One region of the Rhodococcus sp. NS-SX18 genome, then DNA from elsewhere that is predicted to be linked to it. Evidence: riboswitches for the same ligand, from Rfam matches in the RefSeq annotation. Region 1 holds a riboswitch; each other region holds the start of a gene.

Region 1 (10,447 bases):
CGGCGAGCGGCTGTGGTCGAGGACGGCCTTGATGCCGTGCACGACCAGCGGCGGATTCGCCGCGATCTCGGCGGCGGTGGCCTGCGCGGCGGCCAGGACGGCGTCCGCGTCCTCGAAGACGTCGTTGACCAGGCCGATCTTCTCCGCGCGTGCCGCGTCGATGTCCTTGCCGGTGAGGGCCAGCTCACGCAGGTGCCCGTCGCCGATGATGAGCGGCAGGCGCGCGAGGCTGCCCACGTCGGCGACCATCCCGACCTTGACCTCGCGGACACTGAACTTCGCGTCGGCACTGGCGTAGCGGATGTCGGCCGCGGAGATCAGGTCGACGCCGCCGCCGATGCACCAGCCCTGCACGGCGGCGACGACGGGCTTACGGCAGTCCGCGACCGCGGTGATCGCCGCCTGCATCCGCTTGACCATCTCGTGGAACTCGGTTCGCGGGGCGGCCAGCGCCTTGTCGGCGAGGACCTTGCCCAGGTCGCCGCTCATGGCGGGCAGGTCGAGACCGAAGGAGAAGTGCTTGCCGGCACCGGCGAGCACGACGGCACGCACGTCCGGATCCGCGTCGAGCTCGCCGAACAACAGCGGCAGCTCGGTCCAGAAGTCGGGGCCCATGGCGTTGCCTTTGCCCGGACCGACGAGGGTGACGAGCGCGACGTGGTCCGCGACGTCGACCGTGAACGCTTTCCAGCGAGATTCCTGAGTCATTACTCGAGAGTAATATGCGGGCGCCGCTCCGCTGTCACGGACCGCTCGTTACAGCCCGGAAAATTCCGCGCTCTGCCCCTGGTGGCCGCCACGGCGCGGACGGATCCTGGGGGTAACGAACGGTCCGGCCCGCAGAGGAGCGACTGTCATGCTGATGCACCAGGGCATCGGTCTGGGTGCCTTCAACGCCCTGTCCCGGCGGGGCGCCACCCATGCGCTGTACGAGTGCTGCGCGTCGCTCACCTGGGCCCAGGCGGTCGCGGCGGGACGTCCCTATGCGAGCTACTCGGAACTGTTCGCCCGCGCCGACGCCGCCCTGTTCTCCGCGAGCGACGCGGAGATCGCGGAGGCCCTCGATTGCCACCCGGTGGTGGGCCGCCGGCGCGGCAGCACCGCCTCGCGGCTCGAGCAGTGCTCGCTGTGGGACGAGGACGAGGCCTTGACGGCCGCGATCACGGCCGCCGCCGCCGCCTACGAAGAGCGCTTCGGGTACCGCTATCTGTGGTGCCCGCAGGGCCGCGGACTGCAAGAACTGCTGACGGACCTGAACCACCGGCTCGCACACGACCCCGAGGCGGAACGCAAGGTGTGCACGGAGGAACTCGCCAAGATCACCCGCACCCGGCTCGAGCGCATGCTCGGACCCGAGGACGGCTTTCCGCCGTATTGACCCCCGACTGTATCGACTCCGACCGTATCGACCTCGGCCGCGGCCGGACCTGCCGATCGGAGCCACGGACGGCGGCGGACTCCTAGGCTGGAACCATGTCCGGGACACTGCATCCGAATGCCGCTCGGGTAGCCGACACGCTCATCGCGCGCGGTCACCACGGGTTGATCACGACCCAACCGGAGTCGGTGCACACCGCCGAGCAGGCGGCGGCCGCGCTCGGGGTCGACGTGGGAGCGATCGTCAAGTCGCTGGTGTTCCTGCTCGACGACGAACCGGTACTGCTGCTGGTCTCGGGTGCCCACCGGGTGAATCCGGAACGAACCGGCAAACGCCTCGGCGGTGCGCTCGTCGCGGCGCCCCCGGACGTGGTCACCGAGGTCACGGGTCAGCCCGTCGGCGGCGTGGCACCGCTCGGGCATCCGACGAACCTGACCACGTACGTCGACACCGCCCTGGCTGCTTTCCCCCAGCTCTGGGCCTCCGGCGGGCATCCACGCACGCTGTTCCGCACGACGTTCCGCGAACTGATGCGCATCACGGCAGCCGTCGACGTCGACGTCGACTAGACCTGCCGGTCCGGACGGCCGGTGCGGCAGTCCGCCCGGGAAGCGGTCAGCTGCACTGCGCCGCCCCGGCGGTGGACTCCGCCAGGCCCGGACGGGTCTCGGGCGACGGCCCCCACAGGCCGTCGGTCTTCGCGTAGGTCCAGCCGGGACCGGCATCCACCAGCGTGTGCAGCGCGTCGAGCAGACGATCCACGTCGGCGGAGGAACTGCCGAGACCGAGCGAGGCACGAACCGCGCCGGCGGGCAGTCCGACCCGGGCGAGCAGCGGGTGCGCGCAGAACCGGCCGTCGCGCACCCCGATTCCGTGTTCGGCGGAGAGATACGACGCCACCTCGCCGGGCTCGAAGCCGGCGACCGTGAAGGTGACGATGCCGACGGAGTCCGGGGAGTCGCTCCACAGCCGCAGGATCTCGACGCCGTCGACGCCGCGCAACCCGTCGAGCAGGCGCCGGCACAACGCCTGCTCGTGCACGGTGGCGGCATCGGCGTCGAAGCCGGCGAGCGCGTCGCACGCTGCGGCGAGCGCCGCGACACCGAGCACGTTCGGTGTGCCCGCCTCGTGTCGCGCTGGGGCACAGGCCCATTCGGTGTGATTGAGACTGACGTCGCGGACCGCACCACCCCCTGCGAGGTACGGTTCCGCGACGTCGAGCCAGTCCCGGCGCCCCACCAGAGCACCGGCACCGAACGGAGCGTAGAGCTTGTGCCCCGAGAATGCGAGGTAGTCGACGCCGAGCGCGGTGAGGTCGATCCGCCGGTGCGGAACCAATTGTGCTCCGTCGACGAGGATCCGGGCACCGCAGGCGTGCGCGACGTCGGCGAGTTCGGCGATCGGGAGGACCTCGCCGGTGACGTTGGAGGCGCCGGTGACGGCGAGCAGCGCAGCAGGCCTGCTGCACAGTTCGGCGACGAGCCGGCGGACGGTCTCGGCGACGGTGTCGGCAGCCTCGACTACGCGAGCATTCTTCCAGGGCAACAGGTTTGCGTGGTGTTCGACGTCGAGTACCACCACGTCGCCGGGCACGGCTCCGGCCAGGAGGTTGAGCGAGTCGGTGGTGTTGCGGGTGAAGACGACCACTTGATCGTCTGCGGCGCAGACGAATCGGGCCACGGATTCGCGGGCCTGCTCGTAGCTGGTGGTGGAGATCCTCGAGGCGTAACCGGCACCGCGATGCACGCTGGCGTAGTACGGCAGGAGTTCGGCGATCCGCTCGGTGACCGCTTCGAGGGCCGGCGCGCTCGCCGCGTAGTCGAAGTTGGCGTAGGTGCAGGCACCGCCCTGCACCAGGGGTACCTGAAGATCACATCCGGTGACCCGGGCGAACGGTGCGATACAGGTGTCGGCGGTCAGTACAGCGGCAGTCATGACGTTCCCTCGTCGTTCAGGGATTCGCCGGTGGTCGCCTCGTCGCTCGAGTGCGATCACGGTCCGAATCCGCGCTTGCCGTGTCCGGTGTGGAAACACGGCCAGGTCGTCACCCGGAGCACCCCACCGCGGAGGAGGGTTGCCGACCAGCTAGCCGGGGCTTGTCGCTGGTTCTCGTGACCTGCGGAAGAGGATGGCAAAAGCGCGCACGGATGTCAAACCGGGATCGCACCGTCCGTCGTCCGGCACGCGAATCCCCAGGGAGAGGCGGTTTCTCGCCCAGAACCGGACAGCGGCCGGGATTCCGGCGCCCGGGAGGCGGAGAAATTCCACCGCGCGCGTGGGCACCGACACACCCGATGTTCACCCTCCGTCCACCTGACCGTGAGATAACCGGACGTACGCACCACCAGGCCGAGAGAAGGACATGCGATTGCCTGCCCAGCCCACGACGGATTCGGATCGGTCGTATCGCATCCCCGAGGAGTTCCTCCGCTCCTCCCATGCCCCGGCCCCTCGCACCCTCGTCGACATCCTGCGTGCCACCGCCGACACCCACCCGGACGCTCCGGCCGTCGACGACGGATCCGTCACCCTCAGCTACACCGAACTCGTCGAGGAGGTCGTCGCCTGCTCCTACCGGCTCGCCGACGCGGGAGTCGGGGGCGGGGACCGCGTCGGCGTGCGCATGCCGTCCGGCTCCGCGGACCTGTACGTGACGATCCTGGGCATCCTCGCCGCCGGCGCGGCCTACGTGCCGGTGGACGCCGACGATCCCGACGAACGCGCCGAACTCGTGTTCGGGGAAGCGCAGGTCACCGCCGTCGTCACCGCCGACGGCATCGGCCCGGGCACCGCGCCGCCGTCGCCGCAGCCGCAGCTGCGCGGTCCGCGTCTCGACGACGCCGCCTGGATCATCTTCACCTCCGGATCCACCGGCACCCCCAAAGGGGTCGCGGTCAGCCATCGCAGCGCCGCCGCCTTCGTCGACGCCGAGGCCCGGCTGTTCCTGCGCGAGAACCCGATCGGCCCCGGCGACCGCGTACTGGCCGGGCTGTCGGTCGCGTTCGACGCGTCCTGCGAGGAGATGTGGCTCGCGTGGCGGCACGGCGCGTGCCTCGTCCCCGCGCCCCGCTCGCTCGTGCGGTCCGGGATGGACCTCGGACCGTGGCTGGTCTCCCGCGACATCAGCGTCGTCTCCACCGTTCCCACCCTCGCGGCGATGTGGCCCGCCGAGGCGCTCGAAGCGGTGCGGCTGTTGATCTTCGGTGGGGAGGCCTGTCCGCCGGATCTCGCCGAGCGGCTGGCTGTGCCCGGGCGCGAGGTGTGGAACACGTACGGGCCCACCGAGGCCACCGTGGTCGCGTGTGCGGCGACGATGGACGGCACCGGCCCGGTCCGCATCGGCCTGCCGCTCGACGGCTGGGACCTCGCCGTGGTGGACGGCGAGGGCCGGCCCGTCCCGGAGGGCGGCACCGGCGAACTCGTCATCGGCGGCGTCGGACTGGCCCGCTATCTGGACCCGGCCAAGGACGCCGAGAAGTACGCTCCCATGCCCACCCTCGGCTGGGACCGCGCCTACCGCAGCGGCGACCTGGTCACCCTCGACCGCGCGGGGCTGCTGTTCCAGGGACGTGCCGACGATCAGGTCAAGATCGGCGGCCGGCGCATCGAACTCGGCGAAGTCGACAACGCTCTGCAGAACCTGCCCGGCGTCGCCGGCGGCGCGGCCGCCGTACGCAAGACCGCGGCCGGGCACTCGATCCTCGTCGGCTACATCGCCAGCACCGACCCCGAGTTCGACCTCGCCTCCGCGCGCGACCTGCTCGGCGAGCAGCTGCCGGCGGCCCTGGTCCCGAGACTGGCGCTGGTGGACGAACTGCCCACCCGGACCTCCGGCAAGGTGGACCGCAATGCGCTTCCGTGGCCGCTGCCCGGCGCGGAGGCCGCCGCCGCCGAGGCTCTCGGCCTCGACCCGACCGCCGAGTGGGTCGCCGGGCTGTGGGTGTCGATTCTCGGCACCCCGATCGAGAGCATCGACGACGACTTCTTCGAACTCGGCGGCGGCTCCCTCGCCGCGGCCCAGCTGGTGACGGCCCTGCGCGAACGCTATCCCGCGATGACCGTCGCCGAACTGTACGACCATCCGCGACTCGGCTCGCTGGCCGAGTACCTCGACGACCTCGCGCCGTCAGCTGTGGTCGCCCCGCGGCAGGTGACCCCCGTTCCGCGCCGGGCACAGCTGCTGCAACTCGCCGTCACGGTGCCACTCACCACTCTTACGGGGCTGCAGTGGGTGACCTGGCTCGCGATCGCGAACAACGTCTTCTCGCTGTTCGTCGACGTGCCGTGGCTCGCTCCGGCGTCGTGGTGGTGGGTGACCGTCGGCATCCTGCTGTTCCTGACCCCGCTCGGCCGCATGTCCGTCGCCGTCGCCGGGACGCGGCTGCTGCTGCGCAACCTGCAACCCGGCACCTACCGGAGGGGCGGCAGCGAGCATCTCCGGCTGTGGACGGCGCTGCGGCTGTCGGAGGCCAGCGGTGCAGTGAACCTGTCCGGGGCGCCGTGGATGCTGTACTACGCCCGCGCGCTGGGCGCGAAAGTCGGAAAGGGCGTCGACCTGCACAGTCTGCCGCCGGTCACCGGCATGCTCGAACTCGGGGACGGCTGTTCCATCGAACCCGAGGTCGACCTGTCCGGACACTGGATCGACGGCGACGAGGTCCACATCGGCAGCATCCGGATCGGAGCCGGCGCGACGGTCGGCGCCCGCTCGACTCTGGCCCCGGGCGCCCGAGTCGGCAAGAACGCCGAGGTCGCCGCCGGCTCCGCCGTGTTCGGCCGCGTCAAGGCCGGCCAGCACTGGGCCGGCTCCCCCGCCCGGAAGGTCGGCAAGGCCCTGCATCCGTGGCCCGCCGAGCCGCCGCGGCGTGCCTCGTGGTGGGTGCCGATCTTCGGCCTCACCTCGATGGTGCTGGCCTCGCTGCCGATCGTCGCGATCGGCGCCGGGCTCACCCTTGTCGGATGGTGGATCCGCGACGCCGCCGACCTCACCGATGCGTTGCTCCGCAGCGCGGCGATCCTGCCGGTGGCCGCCCTGCTGACCTTGTTCGTGTTCGCCGCCCTCACGGTGCTGTCGGTGCGTGCCCTGGCCGTCGGCATGACCGAGGGACACCATCCCGTCCGCAGCCGCGTCGGCTGGCAGGTGTGGGCGACCGAGCGACTGATGGACAGTTCGCGCACGTTCCTGTTCCCGCTCTACGCCTCGATGCTCACGCCGGGCTGGCTGCGACTGCTCGGCGCCGACATCGGCAAGGACGTCGAGGCCTCCACCGTGCTGATGGTGCCCAAGTTCACCCGCGTCGCCGACGGCGCCTTCCTCGCGGACGACACCATGGTCGCCAGCTACGAGCTCGGTGGCGGCTGGCTGTACATCTCCCGCGCCAAGGTGGGCAAGCGCGCGTTTCTCGGCAACTCGGGTATGGCCGCCCCGGGGCGACGGGTCCCCAAGTACGGACTCGTCGCGGTCCTCTCGGCTGCGCCGTCGAAGGCCAAGTCGGGTTCCTCGTGGCTCGGCAGCCCCCCGGTGCGGCTGCGTCGCGCCGCGAACGACGGCGATTCGAGCCGCACGTTCGCGCCCCCGGTGCGGCTGCGCGTGGCCCGCGGCTTCGTCGAGACCTTCCGCCTGCTGCCGATGATCGTCACGTTCGGTATCGGTCTCGGCGTGCTGTTCGCCCTGCAATCGCTGGCGACCTCGGTGGGGTACGCGGCGGCCGCGGCGCTGAGCGGAGTCGTGCTCATCCTCGCCGGCGCCGTGGCCGGCATCGTGTCCGTGGCCGCCAAATGGGCGGCCGTCGGACGCATCGGCCGGGAGGAACACCCGCTGTGGAGCTGGTTCGTGTGGCGCAACGAGGTGGCCGACACCTTCGTCGAAACGGTCGCAGCACCGTGGTTCGCCCGCCCGGCCACCGGCACGGCCGTGATGAACCTGTGGCTACGGGGCCTGGGCGCGAAGATCGGCCGCGGGGTGTGGTGCGAGAGCTACTGGCTGCCCGAGGCCGACCTGGTGACCCTCGGCGACGGTGCGACGGTGGAACGCGGGTGTGTTGTGCAAACGCACCTGTTCCATGATCGGATCATGTCCATGGACACCGTCACGCTCGGCGCCGGCGCCACCCTCGGCCCCCAGTGCGTCGCACTGCCCGCCGCCGGAATCGGGGCCGGCGCCACCGTCGGCCCGGCCTCGCTGGTGATGCGCGGTGACGTCGTTCCGGATTCGACCAAATGGCAGGGCAATCCGATCGCGCCGTGGTCGCACCCGAGCGATTGGTCCCCGCAGTGAAGCCGGGGAACGACCCGAAGAAGACCCGCGAGAACGGCAGAACCTCGAAACCGGACGCTCCGATCGATCCGTACCTGCCGCGCAGCGGCAACCGCGGGTACCGCGTGTCGAGGTACGAACTCGACCTGAACTACCGGGTCGTGGCCAACCGGCTCACCGGCACGGCCACCGTCGTCGCCACCACCACCGACGAACGCGGCAAGTTCGCGCTCGACCTCGCGCCGACCATGCGGGTGACCAAACTGTCGGTCAACGGGTCCCGGCCCGCCAAGTACGCCCAGCGTGACGGCAAACTCGTCGTCACCCCCGCCCGGAAGATCCCCGTCGGCGGCGTACTGACGATCGTCGTCCACTATCACGGCACCCCGAAACCGATCCGCAGTCCGTGGGGCGAAGTCGGCTGGGAGGAACTCGAGGAGGGGGCACTGGTCGCGAGCCAGCCCAACGGCGCCTCGTCGTGGTTCCCCTGCGACGACCATCCCGGCGCGAAGGCGAGCTACCGGATCACGGTCACGGCCGACTCCCCCTTCCAGGTGATCGCGAACGGCACGCTGGTGCGCAGGACGACGAGGGCCAGCCAGACCACCTGGGTGTACGAGCAGCCGGAACCGATGGCGACCTACCTCGCCACGGTGCAGATCGGGAACTACGAGACCCGCAGGATGTCCGAGACACCCGTGCCGCTCGTCGCGGTGCATCCGCCGCGTCTGCGGGCGCACTTCGACCGGGACTTCGGCCGGCAACCACAGATGATGGAGGTCTTCTGCCGGCTCTTCGGGCCGTACCCGTTCCCGCACTACAGCGTCGTCGTCACCGAGGACGAACTCGAGATCCCGATCGAGGCGCAGACCCTGTCGATCTTCGGCGCGAACCACTGCGACGGCACCCGGAGCGAAGAGCGGCTCGTCGCACACGAACTCGCGCACCAGTGGTTCGGCAACAGCCTCACCCCGTCACGGTGGCGCGACATCTGGCTGAACGAGGGCTTCGCCTGCTACGCGGAGTGGCTGTGGTCGGAGAACTCCGACGGGCCGTCCGCGCACACGATCGCCGAGGAGGCGCACCGCGGGCTCGGCCGCAAACCTCAGGACATCCTCCTCGGCGACCCCGGGCCGGACCTGATGTTCGACGACCGCGTCTACAAGCGGGGCGCCCTGACACTGCACGCGCTGCGCCTGCGCCTCGGCGACGAGAAGTTCTTCACGCTGATTCGGCAGTGGACCGCGAACCACCGGCACGCGACCGTCACCACCGAGCAGTTCACCGACCTCGCGGCCCGGTTCGCGGACGCACCGCTGCGTCCGCTGTGGGACGCGTGGCTCGCCGAGAAGGCACTGCCGCCGATGCCCGAGCCGTGAAACGTCAGGCCGACGCTCGCTCCGGCAGGTGTGCCTGCCATTTCGCCAGGACGAGCACCAGGCACGCGGCCGCCGCGACCGCGCCCACGACGAACATGGTCGGGTAGGTCAGGACCGGGTACGTCTGCGACAGGTACACCATCACCGCGGGTACCGCGAAGCCGAGATAGCTCAGCGAATAGAACACCGCGGTGAGCCCGGCGAGGTCGTCGGGGCGGGCGATACGCTGCACTTCCTGCAGGCCCGACACCAGCGCCATTCCGTAGCCGCAGCCCAGGACGACCGCGGCCAGTAGGGCCAGCGGCACGGTCAGGGCGGCGGCCGCGGCCGCCGCCGTGACCATCCCCACCACGAGCAACGTCAGCGCCACCGCTACCGCACGGGCATTGTGGGGGGTGTCGATCCGACGGCCCAGCGACTGGATCGCGAAACCGGCACCGAGGGCGACGACGCACAGCAGCGCCGAGAACGCGATCGGGGCGTCGCCGCTGTGTCCGGTCATCAGCGCCGGCAGGATCGCGTACGCCGAACTGGCGGCGCCGAACACCCAGGGGGCGACGGGGGCGATCACGAACAGGAAGCGGGCGTGCCCGGCCGCCGGGATCTTCAGGTCTTCCCGCAGCGCGGTCCGTTCCGATTCCGGCTGCGCCGGGCGGGTCTCCGGCGTCCGCAGCAGTGCCGCACCTGCGCCGATACTCAGCCCGATATGCACGAGGTAGGACAGGGCACTCGGCATCGGGGCCCACTGGGCGAGGGCACCCGCGATGCCGGCACCGACACCGAAGCCGGCGGTCAGGCTCATCGCGGCCCGTCGCGCACCGGCTCCGGCCGTCGCGCGCGGGTCCCAGCGCGGGTCGGACAGTTCCTTCAGCCAGCTGCCACCGACCGCCATGCCCAGTCCGAGCGCGATCCCGCAGAGGATGCGGCCGAGGATGAGCAGCGGCGCGGAGTCCGATCCGAGGGCGAGCACCGCGGAACCGACGAGGGCGACGAACGGTGCGGGCACCATGACAGGCCGACGACCGAGCCGGTCGGAGAGCGGACCGCCGACGAGCAGGGCCGGCACGATGCCCAGGACATAGGCGAAGAGGAACAGGTCGACGACGACCGGCGCGAAACCGTGTTCGAGCCGGTACATCACCAGGAGCGGGGTGAATTCGTTGCCGCCCCAGGCGACAGCGAACATCGCGGCGGCCACGAGCAGCCACGCCCTGCGGGGAGCGGCATCCGTACCAGCAGTGGGCAGACGACCCGGTTCGGTGGCAGTTGCGGTCACAGTCGTCCCCCTCCGAGTCCGTGCACCTCGCGCATGTGCACCTCGAGCGCCTCGTCGAACGCGTCGGCATCCCCGGCGGCGACGAGATCCACCAGATGCGCATGGTCGGCGATGATCTTCTGCAGCTGCGCCGGATCCCGGGCGACAGAACGGGCCGT
Region 2 (10,447 bases), 800 kb from region 1:
GCCCTGCTGTCGGTCGCCGCCTGCAGCTCCGGCAGCGGCACCGACGAGCCCGACGCGGCCACCTCTTCCGGCTACAACCTCACCGCCGACCAGAACCGCATCACCACCGACTCCGTACCCGAAATCGCCGCCAAGGTCCCGCAGCCCATCCGCGACCGCGGCACCCTCATCGTCACAGGGTCCGCCGGCACCGCACCCCCGCTGCGGTTCTATGCCGACGACGACAAGACCATCATCGGGTCCGAGACCGACTTCGCACATCTCCTCGGCGACGTTCTCGACCTCGACGTCGAGCTCACCGCCGCGGACTGGGCACAGAACTTCGTGCGCGTCGACTCCGGTGAAGCGGACGTGTTCATCTCCAATGTCACCGTCACGGAGGAACGCAAGGAGAAGTACGACTTCTCCACCTACCGTCTCGACAACCTCGCCTTCGAGGTGAAGAAGGACAGCGGGATCGAGGTGAAGGATCCGAAGGATGTCGCGGGTCTGAAAGTCGGCGTGAGCTCCGGCACCAACCAGGAGGCGCTCCTCGTCGAGTGGAACGAGCAGAACGTCGCCGCGGGCCTCGAGCCCACCGAAATCCTCTACTTCCAGAACGCCACCGACTACTACCTCGCGCTCGGCTCCGGCCGCATCGACGCCTACTTCGGGCCCAATCCGTCCGCGTCGTTCCACGTCATCCAGGCCGGGGAGACCGAGATCGCCGGCACGTTCTCCGGCGCGGGTGCGGACCTGCAGGGCGAGATCGCGGTCCTGACCAAGAAGGACAACGGCCTGATCGAGGCGATCAACGCGGCACTCAACCACGTCATCGAGAACGGCACCTACCAGCAGGTGCTCGACCGATGGGGTATCGCGAACGAGGCTGTCGCGACCTCGGTGATCAATCCTCCGGGCCTGCCGAAGAAGCAGTAGCCGGACGACAGCCAGGGGAGGGACAGCAATGAGTCAGGTGGAGCTCCGGGCCGACATCGTGATCGTCGGGGGCGGCGTCATCGGGTCGGCGGCGGCGTGGCGCCTGGCCGCCCGCGGGAAGGTGGTGATCCTGCTCGAACAGTTCGAGCCGGGTCACCGTCGCGGCGCCTCGCACGGCAGTTCCCGCATCTACCGGCAAGCCTACGACGGCGAGTTCTACACGGCCCTCGCCGGCCGTGCCCTGCCGCTCTGGCGGCACCTGCAGGACACCACGGGCACGGAGGTACTGACCCTCACCGGCGCGGTCGACCACGGACTGCCCGCCGTCGTCGAGGCACGTGCCCGGTCGCTGGCCGCCCTCGGCGTCCGGCACGAGGTCCTCGAGCCGCGTGCCGCGGAACGTCGTTGGCCCGGAATACGGTTCGACACAACCGTCGTGCATCATCCCGAGGCGGGACGGCTGCACGCCGACCGCGCGGTCGCCGCGTTCCAGGATGCCGCGGCGCAGGCCGGGGCCGACGTGCGGCACGGGACCGTGGTCGAAAGCCTGCACAGTCACGGAAACGGCGTCGACGTGGTCACCCCGGACGCGGTGGTGCGCGCCCGGCATGTCGTCGTCGCGGCCGGCGCGTGGTCGCACCGGTTGCTCAACCAGGCTTCGGATCCGGCGCCCCTCCTCCCGACGATGCGCACCACGCAGGAGCAGCCCGCACACTTCGTTCCCGTCACGGGGCCCGACTGGCCGAGCTTCGTGCATCACCCTGGCGCGTTGCTCACGACAGCCGGCATCTACGGGCTGGGCGCCGAGGACGGCATCAAGATCGGCGAGCACGGCACCGGACCCGAAGTGACGCCCGAGACGAGAACCTTCCGGGTCGACCCCGCCGGCGTCGCGCGGCTCGCCGCCTACGCTGCCCGATGGCTGCCCGGCGTCGACCCGGGCAGCGCCGTGGCCGACACCTGCCTGTACACCAGCACACCCGACAGCAACTTCGTCGTGGACCGCATCGGCGCCGTCGTCGTGGCCGCGGGCTTCTCCGGGCACGGCTTCAAGTTCGCCCCCGCGATCGGCGAGCTGATCGCAGGTCTCGTCGAGGGCACGACCGTCGCACCGGAGCCGTTCCGGTTCGGCACCCGCGAGGCGGTGACCGCGCGATGACCACCGCCCGCCACATCCAGGTCTGCACCGTGCGGCAGGACGACCCGCTGGCCGCCCCGCTGCTCGCCGAACTCGCCGTCGAATACAGCACCCGCTACGAACGTCCGCTCGACGAGCAGATCCATACCCTCACCACCCACCCGGCCGACGAGTTCGCCGAACCCGACGGCACGTTGCTGGTGCTCGTCGAGGACGGCGAACCTGTCGCCGGTGGCGCGTTCCGGCGCTACGACGCGACCACCGCTGAGCTCAAGCGCATTTGGACGTCGAAAAAGCACCGGCGGCGCGGACTCGGCAGACTCGTGCTGGAGGAACTCGAGGCCGAGGCGGCCCGGAGGGGGTACGCCCGCATCTACCTGACCACCGGGTGGCGTCAACCCGAGGCAGTCGCGCTGTACCTGGCCGCGGGATACACCGCCCTGTTCGATCCCGGCCGACCGGCCGAGGAGATCGGGCCGCACCCCTTCGAGAAGATGCTGATCCGGTTGCGGACGGACTGAACCGCGCCGAGCGGCTCGAGGCAATGCACGAATCGGACGTCCACAGCCGTCGCGACGGGTGTGGACGTCCGATTCTCGTGTGGTTGGCTGCGGCGCGGTCTCCTCCGCCGCAAGTCTTTTCGTTCACGGTGAGTGCAACGGTTCAGGAACCGGGGCCGTGCGTCCTATCCTCGGCGGGAACCATCAAGAGCGACCGAGAAACCCTGATCGCCCGCCGGCTCGGTCCCCGGCCCGAAATCCTCCCATCAGGCCCGGCAGCATCGCGAGCCCGCGGTGCTGCCGGTGCGCCCCGCGGCCGGACACCCCGGTGGCCGGACACCCGTGTGACGCCACCGATCCCCGCCGCACACCGACCAGGAGTCTCGCCGATGACCTCGACAGCACCCGTCCACCTCGCCGTCGCTCTCGACGGCGCCGGCTGGCATCCCGCCGCCTGGCGTGAAGAGAATTCCCGTCCCGACGAATTGAGCTCGTCCGCGTACTGGACCGATCTCGTCACCACGGCAGAGCGTGGACTGCTGGACTTCGTCACGATCGAGGATTCCCTTGCCGTACCGTCGAACCCGTACACGAGTGAGGACCCCGACGCGGTGGACCGGGTACGAGTCCGGCTCGATGCGCACCTGATCGCCGCGCGGGTTGCACCGTCGACCCGGCACATCGGGCTGATCCCGACGATCACCACCACGCACACCGAACCGTTCCACGTGTCCAAGGCGCTGGCCACCCTCGACTACACATCGCACGGCCGCGCCGGCTGGCAGGTCAAGGTGTCCTCCTCCGCGCAGGAGGCCGCACACTTCGGCCGGCGCGACATCCCCGGACTCGACAAGCGCAACCGGCAGGCGCTCGCCGAGAATCGCCTGCCCAAGTTCGTCCACGACCTGTTCGACGAGGCCGCCGACGCCGTCGAGGTTGTTCGGCGGCTGTGGGACAGCTGGGAGGACGATGCGGAGCTCCGCGACGTGAGGACGCGACGGTTCATCGACCGCGACAAGCTGCACTACATCGACTTCGAAGGCCGGTTCTTCCACGTTCGGGGGCCGTCGATCACCCCCCGACCGCCGCAGGGACAGCCGGTGGTCGCACTGCTGGCCCACCGCGACCTTCCGTACGAACTGGCTTCGCGGCAGGCCGATCTGGTGTTCGTCACCCCGTCGGACACCCGCCGTGTGCGTGACCTCGTCGACGAGGTCACGGCGGCGGGCGTGCGGGTCGGGCGGGTCGGTGAACCGCTGCGGGTGTATGCGGACCTCGTGGTCTTCCTCGACACACCGCGCGAGAGCGGAGCCGAGCGGCTCCGGCGTCTCGACGCACTCGCGGGCAGCGCCTTCGACTCGGATGCACTCGTGTTCACCGGGTCGGCGGCCGAACTCGCCGACCGGATCGGTGAGTGGCGTCGACAGGGTATCGACGGCTTCCGGCTCCGACCCGGGGTGGCAGTCGACGACCTCGACGTCATCGTCGACGTGCTCGTCCCGATCCTGCAACAGCGCGAGTTGTTCCGCTCCGAATACCCCGGCACGTCCCTGCGCGGACTTCTGGATCTGCCGACCGACGTTCCCAACCGCTACGCCGTCACCACGGCCGGAACCGAAGGACACGACCGATGAGCACACGCAAGCAGGTCATCCTCGGGGCCTACCTCGGCGGTGTCAATCACCACACCGCATGGTGGGATCCCCGGGCAGGCAGCCAGATCGAGTTCTCGACCTTCGAGCACACCGCCCGTACCGCCGAGCGCGGCAAGTTCGACTTCTTCTTCCTCGCCGAGGGCCTCGTGCTGCGCGAGCGTGCGGGCCGGATCTTCGATCAGGACATCATCGGTCGGCCCGACACCTTCACGGTCCTCGCGTCGCTGGCCGCCGTCACGGACCACCTCGGCCTGGCCGCCACCATCAACGCGACCTTCAACGAGCCGTACGAGCTGGCTCGGCAGATCGCCTCTCTCGATCACCTCTCCGGCGGCCGGGCCGCGTGGAACGTGGTCACCTCCTTCGATGCCTTCACCGGGCGCAACTTCCGCCGCGGCGGCTTCCTGGATCGCTCCCAACGGTACGAGCGCGCGGACGAGAACCTGACGCTCATCCGTCATCTCTGGGATTCGTGGCGTAGCGACGACATCGTCGCCGACAAGGCCGGCGGCCGGTTCCTGCGTCGACCCGACGCCGGCACCTTCGCATACCACGGCAACCACTTCGACGTGCACGGCAGGTTCACGGTTCCGCGCAGCCCCCAAGGACGCCCGGTGATCCTCCAGGCCGGGGTGTCCCCGCAGGGCCGGGACTTCGCTGCCGCGAACGCCGATGCCATCTTCTCCCCGTACGGGAAACTGCCCGAGGCCACGGATTTCTACCGAGATGTCAAGGCCCGGGCGATCGCTGCCGGCCGCTCCGCCGACGACATCAAGATCCTGCCGTCGGCGAGCTTCGTGATCGGGGACACCGAGGCCGAGGCCGTCGAGAAGTACCACGAGATCCGTAACCAGCAGGTCACCGGGCAGACCGCCCTGATCCTGCTCGAGCACATCTGGAATCGGGATCTGTCCGAATACGATCCGGAGGGCCCGCTGCCGGACATCGATCCCGACCCCGACGCCGAGTCGATCATCCAGGGACGGGCCTTCGTCCACCAGGACCGGTTCGAGACCGTCGCACGGCTCCGCGCGATCGCGGAGGAGAAGAAGCTGACCCTGCGAGAGGTCGTGATCGACCAGTTCGAGCGCGGACCCCTCGTCGGTACCGCGGCACGGATCGCCGAGCAGATCGACGCCTTCGTGCAGAACGACGGCTCGGACGGGTTCATCCTCGGATCCCACCTCGTGCCCTGGGGACTCGACGACTTCGTCGACGAGGTGGTGCCCCTGCTGCAGGACCGTGGTGTCCTCCGCGCCGAGTACACCGGAACCACGCTGCGGCACAACCTCGGGCTGCGGGTACCGGCCGATCCGGTGGCGGTCGGCGGTTAGCCCCCCTCCCGCGTGACACTCACCGATCGGGCGCAGACGCCCCGGCAGACGACGTCGGTGGTGCCGGTCTGTGCGGCCGCCGGCTTCACCACCCTGCTCGATTCGTCGGTGCTGAACATCGGCCTCCCCGCCCTGCGGACCGGTCTCGACGCGGGCGTTTCACAGGTGCAGTGGATCCTGGCCGCATACTCGCTCAGCTTCGGTCTTGCGCTGGTCCCGGCAGGCCGGCTCGGCGATGTGGCCGGCCGGCGGCGGCTGTTCCTCGCGGGCATGACCCTCTTCGCGGTCATGGGAGTGTGCGGAGCTGTCGCGTCCGACCCCTGGACGGTCGTCGCCGCACGGGCCGGTCAGGGGGCCGGGGCCGGCCTGATCAGCGCGCAGGTGCTCGGGATCCTGGCCGAGAACTACACCGGCCCGGCGCGCGCTCGGGCACTGGCCGCCTACAGCACCGCCGGGGGCCTCGCCGGGCTGTGCGGTCCGCTCGTCGGGGGGCTGGTGCTCGGCGCTGCGCCCGGGGAGTACGGGTGGCGCGTTCTGCTGATTCTCAACGTGCCGTGCGCACTCGTCACACTCGTGCTGGCTGCACGCCGCCTGCCCCCGGATCGGGGACGACCGTCGGCCCGCAGCGGGGTCGATGCCGGGGGCCTCGCACTCCTCGCGGCGGCCACGACGCTGGTCATGCTGCCCGTGGTCTCCGATCCGGGTCCGGTGGGTGCGGTGTTCGTCGTCGGGGGAGCGGCGGTCTCACTCGCCACCTTCCTGTGGTGGGAACGCCGTGTCGCCGCGCGCGGCGGCAAGCCCGTGCTGCTTCCCGAACTGACCGGATCCGGCGGATACGTCCTCGGCACCTTGGTCGCACTGTTCTGGTTCGGTGCGGTGCTGTCCCTGAACACCGTCGTGAGCCTGTATCTCATCGAGGGGCGCGGCTATGCCGCTGTCCAGGCGGCCGCCGTGCTGTCCGCCGCTGCCGCCGCGATGGCCGTCGCCTCTGCCGTGGGGTGGCGGGTCGTCGCGCGATACGGCCGGGTGACGGTCGTCGTGGTGGTGGCAGCCGAGATCGCCGTCGTCGGTGGCTACGCCGCCGCTGTGCAGCACGAGGCCACGATGCCGGTGTTCGTGGCGCTGGCCGCTCTGTCGGGCCTCTCGGGTGGATTCGTGGATGCACCCAACCGGGCGCTGACGCTCGAGTCGTCACCGGAGGGCGGTCACGGTGTCGCGGCCGGGTTCCTGCAACTGTCACAGCGGTTGTCCGCGACGGTCGCCCTCGCCGCGGTGTCCGGCCTGTATCTGTCGGCGCTGGCGACGGACGGGGACGACTTCGCCGGTGCCGCGTCGGCCGGCCTCGCGGTGTGCGCCGCCATGCTCTCGGTGTCGCTGCTCTGTGCGCTCGCCGACCGGCGCCGTCGTGCCGGCGTCGGGTTTCGATCACTGTGAGCGAAAGGGTTCTCCGAACTCGTTCGCAACGCGTACGGTCACCGGGAACCATCCAGAGCGACCGAGAGACCCGGCTCGAGGACGTCGCAGCAACCCCCTGCCACCGCAGGTGAGGGTGCTACCGCCGGGAACGATGGAGGAGAAGGTATGGCAGGCGAGGGGTTCGTGGGTGCGTGGGCGCGCCTGCACGTCGACCTGTGCCGTCAGTGCTCGGGCCTCTGTCGCCCACGGTCCTGTCGCGCCTGAGCGGCGCCTTCCAGTCGAAGAACTACGACCGTCTGCCCGGCCGGTGGCATCGCGAAGCGCGGTGCCACCGGCGCCTCACGAGATCATGGAGTTCCCCGGTGCCTGTTCCGTTCACCTCTGCCGCCCGACGTCGCGCCGTCGCGGGCGCCACCGCCGCAATCCTCGCCGGTGGGCTCGCCGCGTGCGGCACCGACACGGCGGGCACTTCCTCCGGTGGCGGCACCCCGCAGCCCGGCGGCACCCTGCGCTACGGCCTGTCCCAGGCCCCCACGTGTGCCGATCCCGCGCAGGCCGGCAGCAACCAGACCATCTACGTCACCCGTCAAATCGTCGACTCGCTCACCGATCAGGACCCCGGGACCGGTGAACTGAAGCCGTGGCTCGCCGAAAGCTGGGAGGTGAACGGGAACGCCTCGGCGTTCACGTTCCGGCTGAAGGACGGCGTGACATTCAGTGACGGCACCCCGTTCACCGCGGAGTCGGTGAAGAAGAACTTCGACGCGATCGTCCAGACCCTCACCGGCGCCAAGGCAGCGCTGGCGGCGAGCTACCTGTCGGGGTACACCGGCACCACGGTGCTCGATCCGCTCACCGCCCAGGTGTCCTTCGCCGGTCCGAACGCGCAGTTCCTGCAGGCGTCGTCGACGCTGCAGCTCGGCTTCCTGTCCGACAGCGACGTCGCGAAGTCCGCGGAGGAACGCTGCGCCGGCAACCTGTCCGGCACCGGTCCCTTCGTCTACGAGGACTACCAGCAGGACAAGTCCGCCACGCTGGTCAAGCGCACCGGATACGCGTGGGGATCCGACGTGTTCGCGCACGACGGCGAGGCCTACCTCGATCGCATCGAGTTCACGATCGTCCCGGAGTCCGGTGTACGCACCGGCAGCCTCGCATCCGGCCAGCTCGACGCGATCAGCGATGCGCTGCCGCAGGACGCTTCCCAGATCGAAGGCAGCGGCGGACGGATCCTCACCACACCGAACCCGGGTGTTCCGTTCGGTTTCCAGCCGAACGTCACCCGTGGCGTCCTGACCGATCCGGCGGTGCGCGCCGCGATCGTGCCGGCCCTCGACCGCCAGGAACTCGTCGACACCGTCCTCGGCCCCGATTTCCGGCCCGCGACCAGCACCCTCGCCTCCCGCACCCCTGGCTACGTCGCGCTCGACGACGTCGCCTACGACCCGGAGAAGGCGAAGTCGATCCTCGACGCCGCCGGCTGGGTTCCCGGCCCGGACGGCATCCGTGCCAAGGACGGCAACCGCCTGTCCTTCTCGGTGTTGTTCAGTTCGGTGTTCGCCGGCAACCAGGCGATCCTCGAGCTCGTGCAGCAGCAGCTGCGCGGGGTCGGTATCGACCTGCAGCTCGACCTGGTCTCCACCCCGGAAGCCACTGCCCGGCAGGGTGCGAAGGACTTCGACGCCACCTACTACAACAGCACGCGCGCCGACGGCGACATCCTGCGCACCACGTTCGGACTCGACGGGCGCAACCTCAACAACCGCGGCCCGATCCCGGCACTGGACGAGGTCCTGTCTGCGCAGCTGCGCACCACCGACCCGGCCGAACGCGGCGAGCTGAGCGAGCAGGCACAGCAGCTCGTCCTCGACAACGGCCTGTGGCTGCCGACCGTGGAGCTGTCCCAGGCCATCGGTGCGGCGGGGGCGGTGCAGGACCTGAAGTTCGAGGCCTCCGCCCGGTTGCAGTTCTTCGACACCTGGCTGAGCGAGTAGACCATGGCCAGGTATCTCGGCTCCCGGCTCGTGCAGGCGCTGCTGGTGCTGTGGGCGGCGTTCACCGTCTCGTTCGGCGTGCTGTACCTGCTGCCGTCCGACCCGGTGAGCATCGCGGTCGACGGCGCCGGCAGCGGCACACCGGTGGATGCGGCCGCTGTCGCGCAACTGCAGGAGCGGTACGGGCTCGACCGGCCGTTGTCGGGGCAGTACCTCACTGCGCTGAGCAACGCCGTCCGGGGGGACTTCGGCATCTCGATCGTCACGGGACAACCCGTGACCGAAGCGATCGCCGCCGCCGTACCCAGCACCCTGGCCCTGGCCGCGGTCGCCCTGGCGCTCGCCGTGCTCCTCGGCACCTCGATCGCGTTCGTCGCCACGTACACGCGCGCCCGGTGGCTGCGCAGCACGCTGTTCTCGCTGCCGCCGCTCGGTGTCGCGGTTCCGACCTTCTGGGTGGGACTGCTTCTACTCCAGCTCTTCTCGTTCCGGATGAAGCTGCTTCCGGCATTCGGCGACCAGGGCATCGAGCATCTGGTGCTGCCCGCGATCACCCTCGCGCTCCCCACCGGGGCGGTGATCGCGCAGGTCCTCGCCGCGAGCCTGCAGACCACATGGCGGCAACCGTTCGTCGAAGCAGCTCGCGCCAAGGGCGCGTCCCGGTGGCGCATCCAGACCCGGCACACACTGCGGCTGTCCAGCATCCCCGCATTCACCATCGCCGGGGTGACGGTCGGTAACCTGTTGGCGGGGTCCGTGGTCGTCGAGACGGTGTTCTCCCGCGCCGGTGTCGGTCGACTGACCCAGACTTCGGTTCTGGCGCAGGATATTCCCGTAGTCCAGGGCATCGTGGTCTTCAGTGCGGTGATCTTCGTGCTCGTCAACCTCGCGGTGGACCTGGTCTATCCGCTCATCGATCCGCGCATCGCCGACGGCCGTCGCGGCGGCGGTTCGCCCTCGCATCCGACGCCCGCCGAGTTGACCACCGAACTCACCGGCTTCGCGGTGGAGGAGGAGAGGAAGGCTCATGTCTGACGTCCTGATCCGGGAACCGGTCGCCGCATCCGCGCAGGCCGCGGCCGGGCCACACGGACCGTCCCGGCTCCGGGGAGCGACGAGCGCCCTGCGCCGCTACGGGATTCTCGTGGTCTCGACGACTGTGCTGTTCCTCGCCGTCGGCTTCGCTCTGTTCCCTTCGGTCTTCGCGTCCGGTGATCCGCTGCAGGGCGTCCCGGCCGACAAGTTGCAGGGGCCGTCCGCGGCGCACTGGTTCGGCACCGACAACATCGGGCGCGACGTGTACACCCGGGTCGTGCACGGTGCGGGCCTGTCCCTGACCGCGACGCTCGTCGCCGTCGGAATCGCTCTCGTCGTCGGCTCGCTCGTCGGGTTGCTCTCCGGTGCGGTCGGCGGAGCGGTCGACGGGCTACTCATGCGGGTCGTCGATGTTCTGCTGTCCATCCCTGCACTGCTGCTGTCCCTGGCGCTCGTC
Region 3 (10,447 bases), 2.5 Mb from region 1:
CGGCGGGGCCGCTGGTGACCCGGGAGAGGTAGATCGAACCGACCTGCTTGAAGAGTTCGAACGCCACGGCGGCGAGCAGGCCGGCGCGCATCGCGCTGCGGAAGGTGACGGGTTCCCGGGGCAGCCGGGCGATCACCCAGGTGAACAGCACCCACGTCGCGCACACGGAAATGGCGATCGTCGCCACCGTCAGTGCCACGCCGACGCCGGGCACGTTCTCGAGCCGCAGCAGACCGACGAAGAAGTCCATGACCGGTCCGCTGCTCGCGGCCGACAAGGCCAGCGACGCCACGATGGCGAGGCCGAGGCCGAGGAGGGTCAGCACGTCGTTGACCTTGGTGCGCACGAACCCCGTCTTGCCGTGCGGATGGTCCCACATCGCGGTGAGCGCGTCCCGCAGGTTGGTGATCCAGCCGATTCCTGCATATGCGGCGGTGAGCAGACCGAGGGTGCCCACGGCACTGCGGGAGGCGATCGCGGAGTCGACCAGGCCCTGTACCGTCGCGCCGAGTTCACCGGGGATGTTCTGGGCGATCGCGGTCTGCAGCTGTTCGAGGGTCTCGGGCCGGCCCGCGAGCACGAAGCCGGCAATCGAGAACGACAGCATCAGGATGGGAATCAGGGACAGCACACTGAAGTACGTGATCCCTGCCGCGTAGTAGTCGCCCTTCTGCTCCTGGTATCGCAGGCCGGCCCGCACCAGATGGTCGAGTGCCGGATGCGCCGCGCGCTGCCGCTCGAGAAACCCCGGTTTCGACGGTTCGGTGGAATCGTCGGCCATCGGTGGGCAACTCCTTCCGCGTTCCGCCGCCCGTGTGCTGCGTCCGGCGCACGCCCCGGCTCACTTGCGGGGCAGGAATCCCACCTTGTCATAGACCTGGCCGAGTGTCCGGGAAGCCACCTCGCGGGCCTGGTCGGCGCCGGTCGACAGGATGCGCAGCAGTTCCGCCTCGTCGGCGAGGTACTCGTCCACCTTCGCCTGCAACGGGGTGACGAACTCGGTGAGCACCTCCGCGGTGTCGGTCTTGAGGTCGCCGTATCCCTTGCCCGCGTAGCCGGCCACGAGTTCGTCGACGGGCCGGCCGGACAGGGCGGCCTGAATGGTGAGCAGGTTGCTCACGCCGGGCTTGTTCGCGGGGTCGAAGCGGATCTCGCGCTCGTTGTCCGTCACCGCCGACTTGATCTTCTTCGCCGAAACCTTCGGATCGTCGAGCAGGTTGATCAGGCCGGCCGGGGTCGCGGCGGACTTGCTCATCTTCGCCGTGGGGTTCTGCAGGTCGTAGATCTTGGCGGTGCCCTTGATGATCTGCGGCTCGGGAACGACGAACGTCTTGCCGAACCTGGTGTTGAACCGCTGGGCGAGATCCCGGGTCAGCTCGAGGTGCTGACGCTGATCCTCCCCCACCGGCACCCGCTGCGGCCGGTACAGCAGGATGTCCGCCGCCATCAGCACCGGGTAGGTGAACAGACCGACGCTGGCGTGCTCGGTGCCCTCCTTGGCGGACTTGTCCTTGAACTGCGTCATCCGGCCCGCCTCGCCGAAGCCGGTGATACAGCTCAGCACCCACGCCAGCTCGGCGTGCTCGGGTACCTGGCTCTGGACGAACAGCACCGACCGGTCCGGGTCGATGCCGACGGCGAGCAGCTGCGCGGCCGCCCGCAGAGTGCGCCGGCGCAACCCCTTCGGATCCTGCGGCACGGTGATCGCGTGCAGATCGGGGATGAAGTAGTAGGCGTCGAACTCGTCCTGCAACGGAACCCACTGCTGCAGCGCGCCGAGGAAGTTCCCGAGGTGGAACGAATCGGAGGTCGGCTGGATACCCGACAGCACCCGGGGCCGGGCGGTCGGCGTGGTGGTGTTCTGTTCTGCAGTGCTCGCCATGGTTGTCGATACTTTCACGTGCGGGAAGAGCCGCTCCCGGGAGGTCGGCTCCGATCGCGGGGTCCGCCCGGATCAGCGGAACTGCACGGTGACCGGGGCGTGGTCCGACCAGCGCTCGGCATAGGTGGCAGCGCGCTCGACGCGGGCCTCCTTCGCCCGGGCGGCCAGCCCCGCCGTCGCGAGGTGGTAGTCGATCCGCCAGCCGGCGTCGGTGTCGAACGCCTTGCCGCGGTAGGACCACCAGGAATACGGGCCGTCGACGTCGGGGTGCAGGGCGCGCACCACGTCGACCCAGCGGCCGTCGGCGAGGAGGGCATCGAGCCAGGCGCGTTCGCCGGGCAGGAACCCGGACTTCTTCACGTTGCCCTTCCAGTTCTTGATGTCGCGCTCGGTGTGGGCGATGTTCCAGTCCCCGCACACCACCATGTGCCGGCCCGCGGCCTCCGCCTCGGCGGCCCGGTGGTTCAGGTGCGCCGCGAACGACGCCATGAACCGCTCCTTCTCTTCCTGCTTCGGGGTGTCGGCCTCCCCGGTGGGCAGGTACAGACTGCCGACGGTCAGATCGCCGAAGTCCGCCTCGACGTACCGTCCGGAGGCCGCGAACTCGTCCTCGTCGAACCCGACGCGGGAGGAGTCGGCGGGGCGCCGCGACAGGATCGCGACCCCGGCACGGCCCTTGGCCTCCGATTCGGCCGACACGACGTACCACCCGGCATCGAGGGCCGGCGCGATCGCCGCATGGAACTGCTGCTCGGTGGCGCGCACCTCCTGCAGGCACACGATGTCGGCGGGCTCGGTGGCCAGCCAGGCGAGCAGTCCCTTGCCGGCGGCGGCACGGACGCCGTTGACGTTGACGGTGGAGACGACATGAGGCACGCCGGTCACCGTAGCGGACGGACCCGACCCGCAACGACGACGGGACGCCCCCGGCAGGGGCGTCCCGTCGTGTGCGGTCCGTGCGTCAGGCGCGAGCCTTCTGGAGGTTCTCGTCGAGCGCGGCGAGGAACTCCTCGGTGGTCAGCCAGGCCTGCTCGGGTCCGATGAGCAGGGCGAGGTCCTTGGTCATCTGGCCGGCTTCGACGGTCTTGATGACGACGTCCTCGAGCTGCTGGGCGAACTCGATCACCTCGGGGGTGTTGTCGAGCTTGCCGCGGTGCTCGAGACCACGGGTCCAGGCGAAGATCGACGCGATCGGGTTGGTCGACGTCGGCTTGCCGGCCTGGTGCTGCCGGAAGTGCCGGGTGACGGTTCCGTGGGCAGCCTCGGCCTCGACGGTCTTTCCGTCCGGGGTCATGAGCACGGAGGTCATCAGGCCCAGCGAACCGTAGCCCTGTGCGACGGTGTCCGACTGGACGTCGCCGTCGTAGTTCTTGCAGGCCCAGACGTAACCGCCTTCCCACTTGAGCGAGGAAGCGACCATGTCGTCGATGAGGCGGTGCTCGTAGGTGAGTCCGGCGGCGTCGAACTCCGCCTTGAACTCCTCCTCGTAGATCCGCTGGAACTCGTCCTTGAACATGCCGTCGTAGGCCTTGAGGATCGTGTTCTTGGTCGAGAGGTAGACCGGGTAGTTCTGCTGCAGGCCGTAGGACAGCGAGGCCCGCGCGAAGTCCTGGATGGACTTCTTGTAGTTGTACATCCCCATGACGACGCCGCCGTCCTCGGGAATCTGGCACACCTCGTGCTGGATCGGCTCGGAGCCGTCCTCCGGCGTGAAGGTGATGGTGACGGTGCCCGGGCGGTCGACCTTGAAGTCGGTGGCGCGGTACTGGTCGCCGAAGGCGTGACGGCCGACGATGACCGGCTTGGTCCAGCCCGGCACCAGACGGGGCACGTTCGAGATGATGATCGGGGCACGGAAGATGGTGCCGCCCAGGATGTTACGGATCGTGCCGTTGGGCGAACGCCACATCTTCTTCAGGCCGAACTCCTCGACCCGGGCCTCGTCGGGAGTGATGGTGGCGCACTTGACGCCGACGCCGTGCTTCTTGATGGCGTTGGCCGCATCCACGGTGACCTGGTCGTCGGTCGCATCGCGGTGCTCGATGCCGAGGTCGTAGTACTCGAGATTCACATCCAGGTAAGGATGGATCAGCTTGTCTTTGATGAACTGCCAGATGATGCGGGTCATCTCGTCGCCGTCGAGTTCGACGACCGTTCCCTCAACCTTGATCTTGGACATGTGCGCTTCGCGTCCTCCTAGGAAGTGTCCCTGGTCCCAAGTCGATCCCACTTTGTGGGTGCGATCGTGGTCGGCTCAATGAACCATTCATGGCGTGCTCACACGTACGGAACACGGTCCAAACAAGACGAGCGTACTGCTATTGCCCCGGCCCGCCAAGCGCACCCCCGGCTACCCGCGGGTAACTTTCGCCTGCTCAGGCGCCCTCCGCCGGCAGGTACGGGTCGCCTACCGAAGCGTCTGTTCGAGCCGCTAGACTCGCGCCAGGTCATGAGTACCAGCGTGAAGCCCCGGCTTGCTGGTCGGCAACCCTCCGGCCAGGGTGGGGTGCTCCGGGTGATGACCCGGTCGTCCGGCGACACGCCGCACGACAAGCCGGTCCGATGGAGGTATTCGTCATGAGGGTTGTGATCATGAGCTGTCGTCACTAGCCGCCCCGACCTCCCGACCACGGCCAGTAAGGACATCATGACCGACAGCGAGAACACCCGGCGCGAAGACGGCTGGAGCTTCGAGACCAAGCAGATCCACGCGGGACAGCCCGCCGGCGGCGACACCCGCGCCCGCGCCCTGCCGATCTACCAGACCACCAGCTACACCTTCGACAACACCGACCACGCCGCCGCCCTGTTCGGCCTGACCGAACCCGGCAACATCTACACCCGCATCATGAACCCCACCCAGGACGCGGTCGAACAACGCATCGCCGCCCTCGAAGGCGGCGTCGCCGCCCTGCTCCTCGCCTCCGGCCAGGCCGCCGAAACCTACGCCCTCCTCAACCTCGCCGCCGCCGGCGACCACATCGTCGCCAGCCCCTACCTCTACGGCGGCACCTACAACCTGCTGCACTACACCCTGCCCCGCCTCGGCATCGAGGTCACCTTCGTCGACGACCCCGACGACCTCGACCAGTGGCGCGCCGCGATCCGCCCCACCACCCGCGCCCTCTACGGCGAAACCATCGCCAACCCCAAGAACCACCTGCTCGACATCCCCGGCATCGCCGCCGTCGCCCACGCCCACCACCTGCCGCTGATCGTCGACAACACCGTCGCCACCCCCTACCTGATCCGCCCCCTCGAACACGGCGCCGACATCGTCGTGCACTCGGCCACCAAATACCTCGGCGGCCACGGCACCGCCATCGCCGGGGTCCTCGTCGACGGCGGCACCTTCGACTGGACCGGCACCGGCCCCGACGGCGCCCCCCGCCACCCCCAGTTCACCACCCCCGACCCCAGCTACCACGGCGTGGTCTACGCCGACCTCGGCGCCCCCGCCTACGCCCTCAAGGCCCGCGTGCAACTGCTGCGCGACCTCGGTGCCGCGGTCTCCCCGTTCAACGCCTTCCTCATCGCCCAGGGCCTCGAGACCCTGAGCCTGCGCATGGAACGCCACGTCGCCAACGCCGAGCGCGTCGCCGAATTCCTCGACCGCCGCCCCGAGGTCACCGCCGTCGCCTACGCCGGCCTGCCCTCCTCGCCCTGGCACGACCGCGCCCGGCACCTCGCCCCCCGCGGCGCCGGCGCCATCGTCACCTTCGAACTCGCCGGCGGCATCGACGCCGGCAAGCAGTTCGTCAACGCGCTGACCCTGCACAGCCACGTCGCCAACATCGGCGACGTACGCTCGCTGGTCATCCACCCCGCCTCCACCACCCACTCCCAACTCACCGCCGCCGAACAACTCGCCGCCGGCGTCACCCCCGGCCAGGTCCGCCTCGCCGTCGGCATCGAGAACATCGACGACATCCTCACCGACCTCACCACCGGCCTCGAGGCGGTCGCGTCTTGACGGCGCGCGTCGACCGGCGCCACGTGGAGCTGCCGCCGGAGGACGGCCGTCTCGGGACGGTCGACATCGGGCCGCTGACGCTCGAGTCCGGCGCGACCCTGCCCGACGTGACCGTGGCGGTGCAACGATGGGGCCGGCTGTCGCCGTCGCGCGACAACGTCGTCCTCGTCGAACACGCCCTCACGGGGGACTCGCACGTGACCGGGCCCGCCGGACCCGAACACCCGTCGCCCGGCTGGTGGACCGGGATGGTCGGTCCGGGCGCGCCGATCGACACCGACACGTGGTGCGTCGTGGCGACGAACGTGCTGGGCGGCTGCCGCGGCACCACCGGACCGGGTTCGCCCGCTCCGGACGGCAAGGCGTGGGGTTCCCGGTTCCCCGGCATCACGGTGCGCGACCAGGTCGCCGCCGAGGTCGCGCTCGCCGATGCGCTCGGCATCGACAGGTTGGCGGCCGTCACCGGAGGGTCCATGGGCGGCATGCGGACGCTCGAGTGGATCATCGGGTATCCGGAACGGGTGCAGGCGGCCCTCGTCCTCGCCGTCGGCGCCCGCGCCACCGCCGACCAGATCGGCACCCAGACCACGCAGATCGCCGCCATCACCGCCGACCCGGACTGGCAGGGCGGGGACTACTACGGAACGGGACGGGTGCCGCGGGCCGGGCTGGGCATCGCACGGCGGATCGCACACCTGACCTACCGGACCGAGGGCGAACTCGACACCCGCTTCGCCAATTCCCCCCAGGGAAGCGAAAACCCCTGGAACGGCGGACGATACGCGGTGCAGAGCTATCTGGAGCACCAGGCCGACAAGCTCGTCGCGCGGTTCGATCCCGGTACGTACGTCGCGCTCACCCAGGCGATGAACCGGCACGACGTCGGACACGGGCGGGGCGGTGTGGCCGCCGCACTCGGATCCACCCCGGTGCCGACGATCGTCGCCGGCGTGGACTCCGACCGCCTGTATCCGCTGCGGCTGCAACAGGAGATCGCCGACGGCCTGCCGGGCTGCGACGGGCTGCGCGTCCTCGAGTCCCGGGACGGTCACGACGGTTTCCTCACCGAGGCCGACGCCGTCGCCAAACTCCTGACCGAGCTCGTCACCCTCGCACGAGGCTGAGGGCCGCGCGCCGCCGGGCCGCGGCCCGGCGGCTCATCCGGTGCCGAGCGGCTCATCCGGTGCCGAGCGGATCGATCGAGACCGCCAGGGCGATGACGAGTCCGCCCACGACGAGGAGCGCGGACACGTCGAAGGCCCGGCTGCGCACGGCGAGCACACCGACCTGATCCTCGGGCACCCACAGGCGCAGCAGACCGGCGAGCAGGGTGGCGCTGCCGAAGACGAACGCGCCACGACGCCACCGGTCCGCCAGGACGAGGATCACCGCCGCGGCGATGACGACCGTCACCGCCAGCAACGGCAGGTTCCGCCGGGCCAGCCGCAACCAGCGCTCCGCGCCGGCCAGGTGCACCACGGGCTCAGCGGCCGGCGAGCTGTTCGGCTCGCTCGACCACGTTCGCCAGCAGGAACGCACGGGTCAGGGGGCCGACGCCACCGGGATTGGGCGACAGGAACCCGGCAACCTCGCCGACGTCGGCGGCCACGTCGCCGCGCAGGCCCTCCGGGGTCCGGCTCACACCCACGTCCAGGACCGCCGCACCCGGCTTGACCATGTCCGCGGTGATCAGTCCCGGCACACCCGCAGCGGCGACGACGATGTCCGCACGCCGTACTTCCGCTGCGAGGTCCTTCGTGCCGGTATGGCAGAGAGTGACCGTCGCGTTCTCGCTGCGGCGGGTGAGCAGCAGCCCGATCGGCCGGCCGACGGTGACGCCGCGGCCCACCACCACCACGTGGGCGCCCGCGATCGGCACCTCGTACCGGCGCAGCAGATGCACGATGCCGCGCGGGGTGCACGGCAGGGCCGCCTCCTTGCCGAGGACCAGGCGGCCGAGGTTGATCGGGTGCAGACCGTCGGCGTCCTTGTCGGGATCGATGCGCTCGAGCGCGGCGTTCTCGTCCAGGTGCTCAGGCAGCGGCAACTGCACGATGTAGCCGGTGCAGCCGGGGTCGGCGTTCAGCTCGTCGATCACCGCGTCGAGCTGCTCCTGCGTCGTGTCGGCGGGCAGGTCGCGGCGGATCGAGTTGATCCCGACCTTGGCGCAGTCGTTGTGCTTGCCGCGCACGTACGCTGCCGATCCCGGGTCGTCGCCGACGAGCACGGTGCCCAGGCCGGGGGTGATGCCCTTCGCCTTCAGCGCGGCCACGCGGGCCTTCAGGTCCTCGAAAATCTCGTCGCGGGTCGCTTTACCGTCCAGGATCGTCGCAGTCACAACCGTCATTGTCTCAGGTCGCCCGGCAACGTCGGACGCAGCCTCACCGGTCAGCCGCACGTCCGGCACCGCGCGGCTGTCCGCTCCGGGCGCGGTCGGTCCCCGGCGGCACCGCCGGAGGTGCAACTGGCAAGCTGAATCGGTGTTCCGAGTGATGTTCTACGAGCCGCGCATCCCACCCAACACCGGCAATGCGATCCGCATGGTCGCCGGGACCGGCTGCGAGCTGCATCTGGTGGGGCCGCTCGGATTCGATCTCTCCGAGCCGAAACTGCGCCGCGCGGGCCTGGACTACCACGATCTGGCGTCGGTGAGCGTGCACGAGGACCTCGAGGCCGCGTGGGCCGCGCTGCGGCCGGAGCGGGTGTACGCGTTCACCGCGCATGCGAGCGTGTCGTATGCCGCACTCGAGTACCGGCCCGGCGACGTGTTCCTCTTCGGGCCGGAACCCACGGGACTGCCCGACGAGGTGCTCGCCGATCCCCACGTCACGACCCGGGTGCGGATTCCGATGCTGCCGGGCCGGCGCTCGTTGAACCTGTCGAACGCGGCGGCGGTGGTCACGTACGAGGCGTGGCGTCAGCACGGTTTCGCGGGGGCGGTCTGAACCGGCCGGGCAACGGACCCATCCGCGCCGGGGGCGGCCCCGAATCCCCTTCGACGCCGCGCGGAGCCTCGTCGTGAGGAGACGCCGCAACTGTGGGAATGTGGAACGGGGAGGTGGAGACGTCGTGACTCTTGTCGTGCTGGTCGACCGCGACGGTCGGGAAGTGGGAACCGCCGAGAAGGTGGCAGCGCACCGCCCTCCGGCACCGCTGCATCGCGCCTTCTCGGCGTTCCTCCTCGATGCCGACGGCAACGTCCTGCTGCAACGCAGGAGCCTGGACAAGTACCACTTCGCCGGCCTCTGGGCCAACAGTTGCTGTGGGCATCCCCTCCCGGGTGAGAGCGTGCTCGACGCTGCGGCCCGGCGTAGCTGGGACGAACTGGGTGTGCGCCCGTCGGACCTGCGGGAAGTGGCCTCGGTCGTCTACTCCGCCCACGATCCGGACTCGTCGCTCATGGAGCACGAGTTCGACCACGTCGTCGTCGGACGCGTGCACACGGCTCCTCGTCCCGTTCCGAGCGAGGTGGCCGAGGTGCGGTTCCAGTCCCTCGCCGAGGTCGTGCGCGACGTCGAGCAGACCCCACAGGTGTTCGCGCCGTGGATGCCGCACGTCCTCGGCGCGGTGCTGCCGGCGCTGGCCCGTTAGGCCGCCCGCCCGGTCCCGGCGACGGGCCGGACGTCGGCGTCCCGCTTCTCGTCGCAGGAGAAACGGACGCCGCATCGAAATGTTATACGTCGTTATCATTTCGTGATTTTCCCGCGTCGGGTGTGACACCGGCGCCGGGGATTCTCGGTATCCGGACCACTCCGGGACACCCGGCGACGCGCTCGCCGCCCGGCAGTCGGACGAACGAGTCGGAGAACAGACATGGCGGCACCACACCTCCCCCACCGTCCGAAGAACCCGTCGGCACTGCTCGAGGATCCGCACGCCGGGATCGTCCTCGCGGGCGTCCTCACGGTCGTGGGTGTGCTCGCGGCGGTGGCGATGGCCGGTTCCGCGCTGCTGGCCGTCGCCCTCGCCGTCATCGTGGCCGGTGCCGTGGCCGTCGTCGCCGCCGCTGTCTGACGGCGCGGTGAGGACGCACTTCAGTGCGTTCGGTCAGACCCCGACTTCGATGTCGCGACCGGACTGCTGCCAGGCGACGGTGCCGCCGGCCACCGACACGGCGTTGATGCCGCGGCCGGTGAGATAGCTGGCGGCCTGCGAACTGCGTCCCCCGACCGCACAGATGACGTAGACCGTCTCCGCGTCCGGAATCTCGTCGGCGCGGGCGACGAACTCGCTGAGCGGAATGAGCGTCACTCCGGGCACCCGCACCTGCAGGTACTCGTCGCGCTCACGGACGTCGATGACAGGGGCACCGGCGGCGAGCGCGGTGTCCAGGGCGGCCAGGCCGACCTCACGCATCCTGGTCGTTCCTCTCCGGGTTCGGGACTGGTTCCGGTTTGCCCCGCCGCGCGACGAGCCGGACGATCACGTAGACGACGGCTGCGCACACGGCGAGAAACCCCACCCACGGTAACGCGACGCCCAGAGCGACCACCGACCCGGCCAGTGCCGAGCGCAGCGCGTCCCATCCGGCGAGGACTCCGTCCCAGAAGCTGTCCCGGTCCGCACGGCGCTCCGCCGAGATGTCCACGGTC

What was found. A riboswitch is a leader RNA that binds a small molecule or an ion and turns the genes downstream of it on or off. The one in region 1 is predicted to bind S-adenosylmethionine.
Region 2: linked by a shared signal. The riboswitch ahead of AC2IPW_RS24340 (ABC transporter substrate-binding protein) and the one ahead of AC2IPW_RS02815 (aminotransferase class V-fold PLP-dependent enzyme) in region 1 are both predicted to bind S-adenosylmethionine.
Region 3: linked by a shared signal. The riboswitch ahead of AC2IPW_RS16585 (bifunctional o-acetylhomoserine/o-acetylserine sulfhydrylase) and the one ahead of AC2IPW_RS02815 (aminotransferase class V-fold PLP-dependent enzyme) in region 1 are both predicted to bind S-adenosylmethionine.

Annotation. Positions count from the first base shown of each region.
Region 1 is NZ_CM170633.1:601,120-611,566, reverse strand. Features, by position in the region: gene AC2IPW_RS02830 (crotonase/enoyl-CoA hydratase family protein) at 1-708, opposite strand, end outside; gene AC2IPW_RS02825 (2-oxo-4-hydroxy-4-carboxy-5-ureidoimidazoline decarboxylase) at 857-1,378, shown strand; gene AC2IPW_RS02820 (YbaK/EbsC family protein) at 1,474-1,947, shown strand; gene AC2IPW_RS02815 (aminotransferase class V-fold PLP-dependent enzyme) at 1,994-3,313, opposite strand; SAM riboswitch class IV at 3,380-3,495, opposite strand; gene AC2IPW_RS02810 (Pls/PosA family non-ribosomal peptide synthetase) at 3,741-7,655, shown strand; gene AC2IPW_RS02805 (M1 family metallopeptidase) at 7,598-9,013, shown strand; gene AC2IPW_RS02800 (MFS transporter) at 9,018-10,199, opposite strand; gene AC2IPW_RS02795 (GntR family transcriptional regulator) at 10,286-10,447, opposite strand, start outside.
Region 2 is NZ_CM170633.1:5,281,579-5,292,025, forward strand. Features, by position in the region: gene AC2IPW_RS24310 (ABC transporter substrate-binding protein) at 1-918, shown strand, start outside; gene AC2IPW_RS24315 (FAD-dependent oxidoreductase) at 947-2,077, shown strand; gene AC2IPW_RS24320 (GNAT family N-acetyltransferase) at 2,074-2,577, shown strand; gene AC2IPW_RS24325 (LLM class flavin-dependent oxidoreductase) at 2,946-4,190, shown strand; gene AC2IPW_RS24330 (NtaA/DmoA family FMN-dependent monooxygenase) at 4,187-5,545, shown strand; gene AC2IPW_RS24335 (MFS transporter) at 5,558-6,979, shown strand; SAM riboswitch class I at 7,025-7,119, shown strand; gene AC2IPW_RS24340 (ABC transporter substrate-binding protein) at 7,324-8,955, shown strand; gene AC2IPW_RS24345 (ABC transporter permease) at 8,959-9,990, shown strand; gene AC2IPW_RS24350 (ABC transporter permease) at 9,983-10,447, shown strand, end outside.
Region 3 is NZ_CM170633.1:3,573,814-3,584,260, forward strand. Features, by position in the region: gene yhjD (inner membrane protein YhjD) at 1-781, opposite strand, end outside; gene trpS (tryptophan--tRNA ligase) at 842-1,882, opposite strand; gene AC2IPW_RS16575 (exodeoxyribonuclease III) at 1,955-2,758, opposite strand; gene AC2IPW_RS16580 (NADP-dependent isocitrate dehydrogenase) at 2,844-4,061, opposite strand; SAM riboswitch class IV at 4,328-4,443, shown strand; gene AC2IPW_RS16585 (bifunctional o-acetylhomoserine/o-acetylserine sulfhydrylase) at 4,530-5,855, shown strand; gene metX (homoserine O-acetyltransferase MetX) at 5,852-6,979, shown strand; gene AC2IPW_RS16595 (DUF3017 domain-containing protein) at 7,032-7,334, opposite strand; gene AC2IPW_RS16600 (bifunctional methylenetetrahydrofolate dehydrogenase/methenyltetrahydrofolate cyclohydrolase) at 7,339-8,193, opposite strand; gene AC2IPW_RS16605 (tRNA (cytidine(34)-2'-O)-methyltransferase) at 8,336-8,800, shown strand; gene idi (isopentenyl-diphosphate Delta-isomerase) at 8,925-9,446, shown strand; gene AC2IPW_RS16615 (hypothetical protein) at 9,669-9,869, shown strand; gene AC2IPW_RS16620 (rhodanese-like domain-containing protein) at 9,903-10,211, opposite strand; gene AC2IPW_RS16625 (DUF4349 domain-containing protein) at 10,204-10,447, opposite strand, start outside.